Regions from separate parts of the Clostridium sp. CM037 genome, predicted to be linked through region 3. Evidence: predicted binding sites of a transcription regulator. Region 3 holds the regulator's gene; each other region holds the start of a gene.

Evidence for each region. The regulator HrcA, encoded in region 3, represses chaperone genes, less so after heat shock. The targets are predictions, from matches to a motif close to TGTTAGCACTCNNNNNNNNNGAGTGCTAACA.
Region 1: a site for HrcA is predicted at 1,326-1,356, ahead of ACWJKP_RS18720 (co-chaperone GroES). Genes of this name have one in related genera too.
Region 2: a site for HrcA is predicted at 1,451-1,481, ahead of htpG (molecular chaperone HtpG). Genes of this name have one in related genera too.

What each region holds. Positions count from the first base shown of each region.
Region 1 covers NZ_CM143650.1:3,904,766-3,908,061, reverse strand. The annotation lists gene ACWJKP_RS18730 (TVP38/TMEM64 family protein) at 1-300, shown strand, start outside; gene ACWJKP_RS18725 (TIGR01906 family membrane protein) at 388-1,098, opposite strand; gene ACWJKP_RS18720 (co-chaperone GroES) at 1,390-1,677, shown strand; gene groL (chaperonin GroEL) at 1,782-3,296, shown strand, end outside.
Region 2 covers NZ_CM143650.1:2,596,495-2,599,790, reverse strand. The annotation lists gene aroE (shikimate dehydrogenase) at 1-176, shown strand, start outside; gene ACWJKP_RS12675 (shikimate kinase) at 180-689, shown strand; gene ACWJKP_RS12670 (bacteriohemerythrin) at 922-1,314, shown strand; gene htpG (molecular chaperone HtpG) at 1,525-3,296, shown strand, end outside.
Region 3 covers NZ_CM143650.1:1,572,935-1,576,230, forward strand. The annotation lists gene hemW (radical SAM family heme chaperone HemW) at 1-1,067, shown strand, start outside; gene hrcA (heat-inducible transcriptional repressor HrcA) at 1,283-2,329, shown strand; gene grpE (nucleotide exchange factor GrpE) at 2,380-3,045, shown strand; gene dnaK (molecular chaperone DnaK) at 3,167-3,296, shown strand, end outside.

The sequences.
Region 1 (3,296 bases), 1.9 Mb from region 3:
AAAATAGGAAGCAAAAAAAATGTTATATTCATATTTTTTTTAATCCCAGGAATACCTAAAGATGCTCTAATATACATATGTGGAGTATCTGATGTTTCTTTTAAAGATTTCTTTATATATTCAACACTCGGTAGAATTCCAGGGATTTTTATTTCTTCTTATTTTGGTCAAAAAATAGATGCATGGGATGTTACAAGTTTAATAACTATAGGCATAACAATGAGTATTATATCAATAGTAGGGATTTTTAAAGGAAATACTATAATAAAAAATGTAATTAAAAAGAAAAAATCTTATTAAAAAGTTACGATAACACATGTTTTATAAAATATTATAAAGAGTATAGCTTTTTATAAATATTATAAAGAGTGTAGCTTTTTATAAATATTATAAAGAGTGTAGCTTTTTATATTGTGATTTATATATACACCTTAATATTATGCTACTTATAGTAATCAAAATAATTATTAATATTGCACAATGGAAGAAAAAATCCTGTGGAAGGATCGTTATTATTGGATCATATTTAATATCAAATAACCAGTAATCATTTTTAAAGAAAATATGATGAAAAGCTGTGAAGCTTTTATCGAAATTAATTAAAAAGGGTATAAGTAATATTATAGGTACGATAATAAGAAAAATGGAACTAGTTAACAAGTATCTTATTGTTTTGTGTCTCTTATTTATGATTATACCTATAATACTTATTAATATGGAGAAAAATAGCATTACCTTAAGAGTATCAAATATTATTTTAACTTCCTTAAAATGAATTTTACCATTATTGGATGAAGGTAGCGTCGGAAGAGTGAATTCTTCAATTTTATTTTGAGTTAAATATGTGATTACATAGTCATAATTAGTCTTTAGTTCCTTTTTATTTAAATTAGAAGATTCTTCGATTTTTAAAACATCAATATCCATATAGTATAATGGTTTAAAAAGCAAAGTAAGATTTATGCTTAAAATTATAAAAGAAAAAGTAAAACTTAAGATAAAAAACGTTTTGAATGAAAATTTAATAAGCGTTTTTACATTTCTTAAAATGGAGTCTCTAAAAAAATAGTTATTAAACCATTTATATAGACTATTCATAAAATCACCTCTATTAGTGATTTTAACAATAAATCAAAATATATTCAATGATAATAAAAATGTACTAAAATTATAATTTCATTAAAAGTAAGTAAATAAGAGAAAAACTATATAATGCAGTGATAACTAAACATAATATAGTTTAGTTGCGTATAAATGGTATAATATATGGAATAGGTGAAGTTGATATTATACTGATTATTAATTAAAATATTAGGTATAGAACTCATTAGCACTCAGATGTGATGAGTGCTAACAAAAATAACAAAAATATATAAGGAGGGGTTTAAAATGAATATTAGACCACTTAGTGATAGAGTGTTAATTAAAAGATTAGAGGCGGAAGAAACTACAAAAAGTGGAATACTTCTTGCAGGAGCTTCAAAGGAAAAACCACAAGAGGCTGAAGTAGTTTCAGTAGGACCAGGAAAAGTTGAAGATGGGAAAGTAATTAAAATGGAAGTTAAGGCAGGGGATATAATATTATTCTCTAAATATTCAGGAAGTGAAATAAAATATGATGGTATTGAGTATATCATATTAAAGCAAGATGAACTATTAGCTGTAATTGAAAAATAACTTTAACGACATTTCAGTACCACAGGTAATTATTTGATTAATGTAATAATAGTTAAATGATAATTCGACAAGTAGATAATAATTAGGGTATAGGAGGGTTTAAAATGGCTAAAGATATATTGTTTGGAGAAGAAGCAAGAAGAGCTATGCAAAGAGGTGTAGATAAACTTGCAAATACTGTTAAAATAACACTCGGACCCAAAGGAAGAAATGTTATTTTAGATAAAAAGTTTGGATCACCATTAATAACAAATGATGGTGTTACTATAGCTAGGGAAATAGAGCTAGAAGATGCATTTGAAAATATGGGAGCACAACTTGTTAAAGAAGTTGCTACAAAGACAAATGATGTAGCAGGAGATGGAACAACTACAGCTACATTGCTTGCCCAAGCTATAATAAGAGAAGGTTTAAAAAATGTTACAGCTGGTGCCAATCCAATGTTAATAAGAACTGGTATAAAAATGGCTGTAGATAAAGCTGTTGAAGAAATTAAAAAATCTTCTAAACCAGTTAATGGTAAGGAAGACATATCGAGAGTTGCTGCTATATCAGCTAGTGATGAAGTAACAGGAGCTCTAATTGCTGATGCTATGGAAAGAGTAGGCAACGAAGGTGTTATAACTGTAGAAGAATCAAAATCTATGGGAACAGAACTTGATGTTGTTGAAGGAATGCAATTCGATAGAGGATATTTAAGTGCATATATGGTTACAGATGCAGAAAAAATGGAAGCAAATCTTGATGAGCCATATATTTTAATAACTGATAAGAAAATTACTAATATACAAGACATACTTCCAATACTTGAGCAAATCGTTCAACAAGGCAAAAAGTTATTAATAATTGCTGAAGATATTGAGGGTGAAGCTTTAAGCACATTAGTTGTTAATAAATTAAGAGGAACTTTTACTTGTGTAGCTGTTAAAGCACCAGGTTTTGGTGACAGAAGAAAAGAAATGCTTCAAGATATAGCAATCCTAACTGGAGGAGAAGTTATATGCGAAGAATTAGGAAGAGAACTAAAAGATGTTACTGTTGACATGCTTGGAAAAGCAGAAAGTGTTAAAATATCTAAAGAAAACACTACTATAGTAAATGGCAAGGGTGAAAAAGATACAATACATGATAGAGTTTCCCAAATTAAAAAACAAATTGAAGAAACTACATCAGATTTTGATAGAGAAAAATTACAAGAAAGACTTGCTAAACTTGCAGGCGGAGTAGCTGTAATAAAAGTTGGAGCTGCTACTGAAACTGAATTAAAAGAAAAGAAACTCCGAATAGAAGATGCTCTTGCAGCTACAAAAGCAGCAGTTGAAGAGGGAATAGTTCCTGGTGGTGGAACAGTTTATATTAATGCTATTTCTGAGATTGCAAAATTATCATCAGATACACCAGATGTTCAAGTGGGTATTAACATAATTAAAAGAGCATTAGAAGAACCATTAAGACAAATAGCTACAAATGCTGGCGCTGAAGCTTCAGTTATAATAGAAAAAGTAAGAGAAAGCGCTGGAGAAAATGGATATGATGCTTTACGTGGAGAAATGGTAAACATGATAAAAGCTGGGATTGTTGATCCAACAAAAGTTGTAAGATCAGCACTTCAAAACGCA
Region 2 (3,296 bases), 1.0 Mb from region 3:
CTAAGAAAACTCTATTTTTAAATTATGCGAAGGAGACGGGGTTAAAAGCAGTTAATGGTCTTTATATGCTAGTTGGTCAGGCAATTGCTGCCCAGGAAATCTGGAATGATATTAAAATTCCAAAGATTATAATTGATGAAATTTATGATGAACTAGAAAAGGGAGTAGAAAATTAGAAGATGAAAAATATAGTTTTAATTGGAATGCCCGGTTGTGGTAAAAGTGTTATTGGAGAAATGATTGCAGAAAAGATAGAAATGGCATTTATAGACATAGATACATATATTGAAGCTAGTACAAAGCTTACTATTACTGAAATATTTAAAAATGGTGAGGCTGGATTTAGAGACATAGAAGCTATAGCAGTTGAGGAGTTATCTAAAAAAGATTCCGTAATTATTTCAACTGGTGGTGGAGTGATTAAAAGACATGAAAATATTTTAAATCTAAAGAAAAATGGAATTATAATTTACATCAACCGTCCTATTGAGCTAATAGCTACAGATATAGAGACTGAGGTTCGTCCATTACTTGCAAAGGATCCATCTAAGATTTACACATTGTTTGAGGAACGAGGGCAATTTTATAAAAAATATTGTGACCATGAGGTCATGAATATTAGAGAAATTGACGATGTAGTAAACAATATTATAGAAATATATACAAATGAGATATCGCTAACCAAATAATTTAACACGGAATAAAAGCTGTTGATGACTCAACAGTTTATTTATTCAGCCTATATTAGTTAATTAGCCACAGAAAAATAAAAAAAGTATTTAATCATTTAGAATTGGATAATATGGAAATTATTATTGTGAAATGAATTCAAATAAAGTAATATAGATATATAAGATTAAATTCAAAACAATAAATTATCTATATTTAAAATGGAGAGTCAAATTAGGAGGAAATTAATAAATGTTTGAGATGAAAGAAAAATATAAAACGGGTATTGAGCATATCGATGTAGAACATGAAAAACTTTTTGAAATAGGAGAAAGAGCTTATCAGTTACTGAAGGATAAATATGATACGGATAAATATGATAAAATAGTTGGAGTAATTGAAGAATTAAAAGAGTATACAGTTTATCATTTTAACGATGAAGAGGAATATATGATGAGTATAAATTATAAAAGATTATTTACCCAAAAAATCGACCATGCATTTTTTATTAAAAAAATAGAGGAGGTAAATTTAAATAAAATTGATGAAAACCAAGATGAAGCTATAATGGGAATATTAACTTTTTTAAATGATTGGCTCATTAATCATATATTAGAGAAAGACTTACTTATACCACAAAAATAAGATTTCTTTTTAATAAACCATTATAAGTACAAATGAACAGAATACTAGATGCAGCAAGTTAGATAATAATATAATATGTATAACAATACATTATGTACATTGACAAATTATAAAAAAAGGTGTATTTTATAACTAACATTAGCACTCGATAACATAGAGTGCTAACAAAATAAAAAATAAGAATAGTTGGTACGAAAGGGGAAATTTTAATTGGAAAAAAAGCAGTTTAAAACGGAGTCTAAGAGAATTCTAGATATGATGGTAAATTCCATATATACTCATAGGGATATTTTTTTAAGAGAACTTATCTCTAATGCTAGTGATGCTATTGATAAAATTTATTATAAGACACTAGCAGATAATTCATTGACTTTTGATAAAGATAACTATTACATTACAATAGCCAGTGATAAGTTAACCAGAACAGTAAAAATTTCTGATACAGGAATTGGAATGACAGAAGCTGAACTTAGTGATAACCTAGGAGTTATAGCTAAAAGTGGCTCTTTAGCATTCAAAAAAGAAAATGAAATAAAAGATGGGTACGACATAATTGGACAATTTGGAGTGGGATTTTATTCTGCATTTATGGTAGCAGATAATATTACTGTTATAAGTAGAGTTTTTGGTAGTGATAAAGCTTACAAGTGGGAATCTAATGGTGCAGAGGGTTATACTATAGAAACTTGCGTAAAAGATACTGTTGGAACAGAAATTACACTTAAAATAAAAGAGAATACAGAAGATAATAATTTTGATGAATATCTTGATGTGAACTCACTAAAATCTATTATAAAGAAATACTCGGATTTTATTAGGTACCCAATTAAAATGGATATAAGTCAGTCAAGACTTAAAGAAGGTAGTGAAACAGAGTACGAGGACTTTGTTGAGGAAAAGACTGTAAACAGTATGGTTCCTATATGGAGAAAAAACAAAAGCGAACTTACTGATGAAGATTATGACAATTTTTACGCTGAAAAGCACTATGGATTTGATAAACCAGCAAGGCATATCCATATTAGTGTTGATGGTGTTGTAAGTTATAATTCAATTTTGTATATTCCAGAAAAAACGCCTTATGATTTCTATACAAAAGAATATGAAAAAGGCTTAGAATTATATTCAAGTGGCGTTTTAATTATGGATAAGTGTGCAGATTTATTGCCTGACTATTTTAGTTTTGTAAAAGGAATAGTTGATTCAGAAGACTTGTCACTTAATATATCTAGAGAAGTACTGCAACATGATAGACAACTTAAACTTATAGCTAAAAACATTAAAACTAAAATTAAAAATGAGTTAGATGGTTTACTTAAAAACGAAAGAGAAAAATATGAAGAATTCTATAAAGCATTTGGAAGACAATTGAAGTATGGCATTTATAGCGATTTTGGAAGTAATAAAGATGTTTTGCAAGACTTATTGTTGTTTTATTCATCAAAGGAGAAAAAGAATGTTACTTTAGATGAATATGTTTCTAGAATGCCAGAAGATCAAAAATATATTTATTATGCTTCTGGAGAATCAAACGCGCGAATTGAAAAATTACCACAAATTGAAATGGTATCAGATAAAGGATTCGAAATTTTATATTTCACGGATGAGGTAGACGAATTCGCTGTGAAAATGATAATGAAGTACAAAGAAAAGGAGTTTAAATCTGTATCAAGTGGTGACTTAGGTATAGAAGTAGATGAAAAAGAAAATCCTTCTAGCACTGATGAAAAAGACAATAAAGAATTATTTGAACATATGAAAAGTATTTTAGCAGGTAGAGTTAAGGATGTTAGGGCATCAAAAAGACTTAAGAACTACCCAGTATGTTTATCAAATGATGGTGACCTTACAATAGAAATGGAAAAAACATTAAATTCTATGCCTAACAATGAAAACATAAAAGCAGATAAGGTTTTAGAAATAAATATAAATAATGATATGTTTAAAGTACTTAAAGAGTCTTTCGATAAAGATAAAGTTAA
Region 3 (3,296 bases):
ATTGTGATTTTCCGTCATTTGCAGGTATTGAGGAGTGTATGCTTGATTATGCCGCAGCTCTAGCAAAAGAAATAAATAGTATAAGAGATAAAAAAATAAAAACTATATTTATAGGTGGGGGAACTCCCACCTATTTATCTTTAGCGGGCTGGGAAATAATAGGGAAAAGTATTGATAGATTGGATATGTGTGACGATTTAGAGTTTACAGTGGAAGGAAACCCCGGAACATTTACAGGGGAAATATTAAACTTTTTAAAAAAAATAGGAGTAAATAGGATCAGCATTGGACTTCAAGCCTTTCAAGATACTTTGCTTAAAAAGCTGGGTAGAATCCATACTATTGAAGATTTTAAACAAAGCTTTCAAATGGCTAGAAATCTAGGTTTTGATAATATCAATGTAGATTTAATGTTTGGACTTCCGTCTCAAACGCTTAAGCAGTGGATAGAGACTTTAGAGAATGTAACTAACCTTAATCCAGAACACTTATCTTGCTATAGTCTAATAGTGGAAGAGGGAACGGCTTTTTATAAAGGACTTGAAGAAGGCACATTAAAGCTTCCGGATGAGGAAATAGAACGAACTATGTACGCACAGACAATAGAATATTTAAGAGAAAAAGGGTATATACAATATGAAATTTCAAATTTTGCAAAAATCAATAAGTCATGTAGACACAATTTAGTATATTGGGAAATGGGCGAATATATAGGATGCGGCGCTTCCTCTCATTCATATAGGGATGGGTTTAGGTATAGAAATGAAGAAAATATAGAAAAATATATTAAGAAAATAAATGTTGATTGTTGTGCAATAGTGGAAAAAATAAAGAATTCATTTAAAGATGATATGGAAGAGTTTATGTTTATGGGTCTTAGAAAGAATGTAGGCATAAGCAAAAGTGAATTTAGGAAAAGATTTGACAAAGATATAGATAGTGTTTATAGGGAAGTAATAAATAAATATGTAAGTAATGGATTCATGGAGGAAAATGATAACAATATTTTTTTAACTTATGAAGGTATTGAAATATCGAATGTGATTATGGCAGAATTTCTTCTATAAATACATTGCCATAAATTTCTGTCTAAAGATATTAATATTATATCACCACGAAAATTAAAGGAAAGCGTAGTATGCTTAATTTAAACCGATATAATCAACATATAGTGGCTGAATTAAAAAATTAAGGTTATTGACAAATACATTAGCAAATGATATTTTTAATACATACTCGTTAGCACTCAACTGTAGTGAGTGCTAATAAAAGAGGTGATATTATGGAAATGGATGAAAGAAAAATTAAAATACTTCAGGCTATAATTACAGATTATATAAATAATGGTGAGCCTGTTGGATCCAGAACCATAGCTAAAAAGTACGATTTAGGTATTAGTCCAGCTACTATAAGAAATGAAATGTCAGACCTCGAAGAGCTGGGATATATAGAACAGTTGCATACATCATCTGGTAGAAAACCATCAGATAAGGGTTATAGATTATATGTTGATAGACTTATGGAACTTACGAAATTATCCAATGAGGAAGAATATATGATCAAAAATCACCTTATTAATGCTGCTTTATATGAGGTTGATAAAATTGTTAAGCAAGCAACACAAATGCTTTCTCTTCTTACAAATCTTACATCTATAGTTAAGGCACCATCTGTTCAAAAGAGCTGTATAAAATATATTCAACTAATGAATCTAGATGCTGAGAGTATTTTGTTTGTAATTATTACAGACAGTGGTATCATCAAAAATAATGTTATTAAGATTAGAAAACCTATTGGTAGTGATAGCATTGCAAAACTTAACAATATGCTTAATTTTAGATTGAGAAAGCTTACAATTGAGCAAATAAATTTAGAAGTTATTAATAATTTAAAAAGAGATTTAGCATTTTATCAAGAAATTTTTGATGGAATTATTCCAGCTCTATATGATAGTTTGTCTGGTGTTGAGACTTCGGAAGTATATATTCAGGGTGCTGCAAATATATTTAACTACCCGGAATATAACAATATTACTAAAGCTCGTGAGTTCTTAGTTTTAGTAGACAATAAAGAGAGTATAAATAGTTTACTAGGAGTAGGGGACATTACAGGTAATATTACAATTAAAATTGGTGGAGAAAATTTTGTTGAATGTGCTCGCGAATGCAGCATTATAACAGCTGTTTATAGCGCGTCCGGAATACCGCTCGGATCTATTGGCGTTATAGGACCAACAAGAATACCTTATGGAAAAGTTATATCTGTACTAACTGGGATAGTTAAAGAATTAAATGATAATATAGCTCAAATTTATGATGACCATAGATAAATTTTAAAATTAAAAGATTTACTTTGAGCCAGAAATGGAGGGATGATTTAGTGAATACAAATAATCAGGAAATTTTAAAAGAAGATTTAAAAGAAGAAAACACATCAATACCTAATAATGGGGCTTCAAGCTCAGTTGATGAAGCTGGCGAAAGTCAAAGCACTATGGAAGAGACAGAGGGTTCTATAGAGGAAACTGCAGAAGAAGCTGAAATAGTAGAAGAAGTTGAAGAACTTTTAGAAAGTGAAAAACATATGAAAAAAAATAAGAAAAAATTAGAAGAAGAAAACATTAAATTACAGAGTGAGCTAGATGATTTTAAAGATAAATATTTAAGGACATCTGCTGAATATGAGAACTTTAGAAAAAGAACAGTAAAAGAGAAACATGGTATATACACAGATGCTTGCGCCGATGTTTTAAAAGAGGTTTTGCCAGTACTTGATAACTTAGAAAGAGCACTTTCTGTTGAAGGAACTGGGGAAGATCTAAGAGTCGGTGTGGAGATGACGGTAAGACAATTTAATGATGCCTTTACTAAATTAGGGGTAGAAGAATTAGTCTCAGAAGGTGAATTTGACCCAAATCTTCATAATGCAGTAATGCATGTTGAAGATGAACAATATGGAACTAATGAAATAGTAGAAGTATTCCAAAAAGGTTATAAAAAAGATAACAAGGTATTAAGGCATAGTATGGTTAAAGTTGCAAATTAAAGATTTGTATTATAAAAAAAATATTATAAAAAAATATTATAAAAAAATATTATAATAAAATATAAGAATTATAACAATTATAATTGTTATGGTCTAAAAGGAATATGAGGAGGAAATAATAATGGGAAAAATTATAGGAATAGATTTAGGTACAACAAACTCATGTGTAGCAGTTATGGAGGGTGGAGAACCCGTAGTAATTTCTAATTCAGAGGGTGCAAGAACTACACCATCTGTAGTTTCATTCCAAG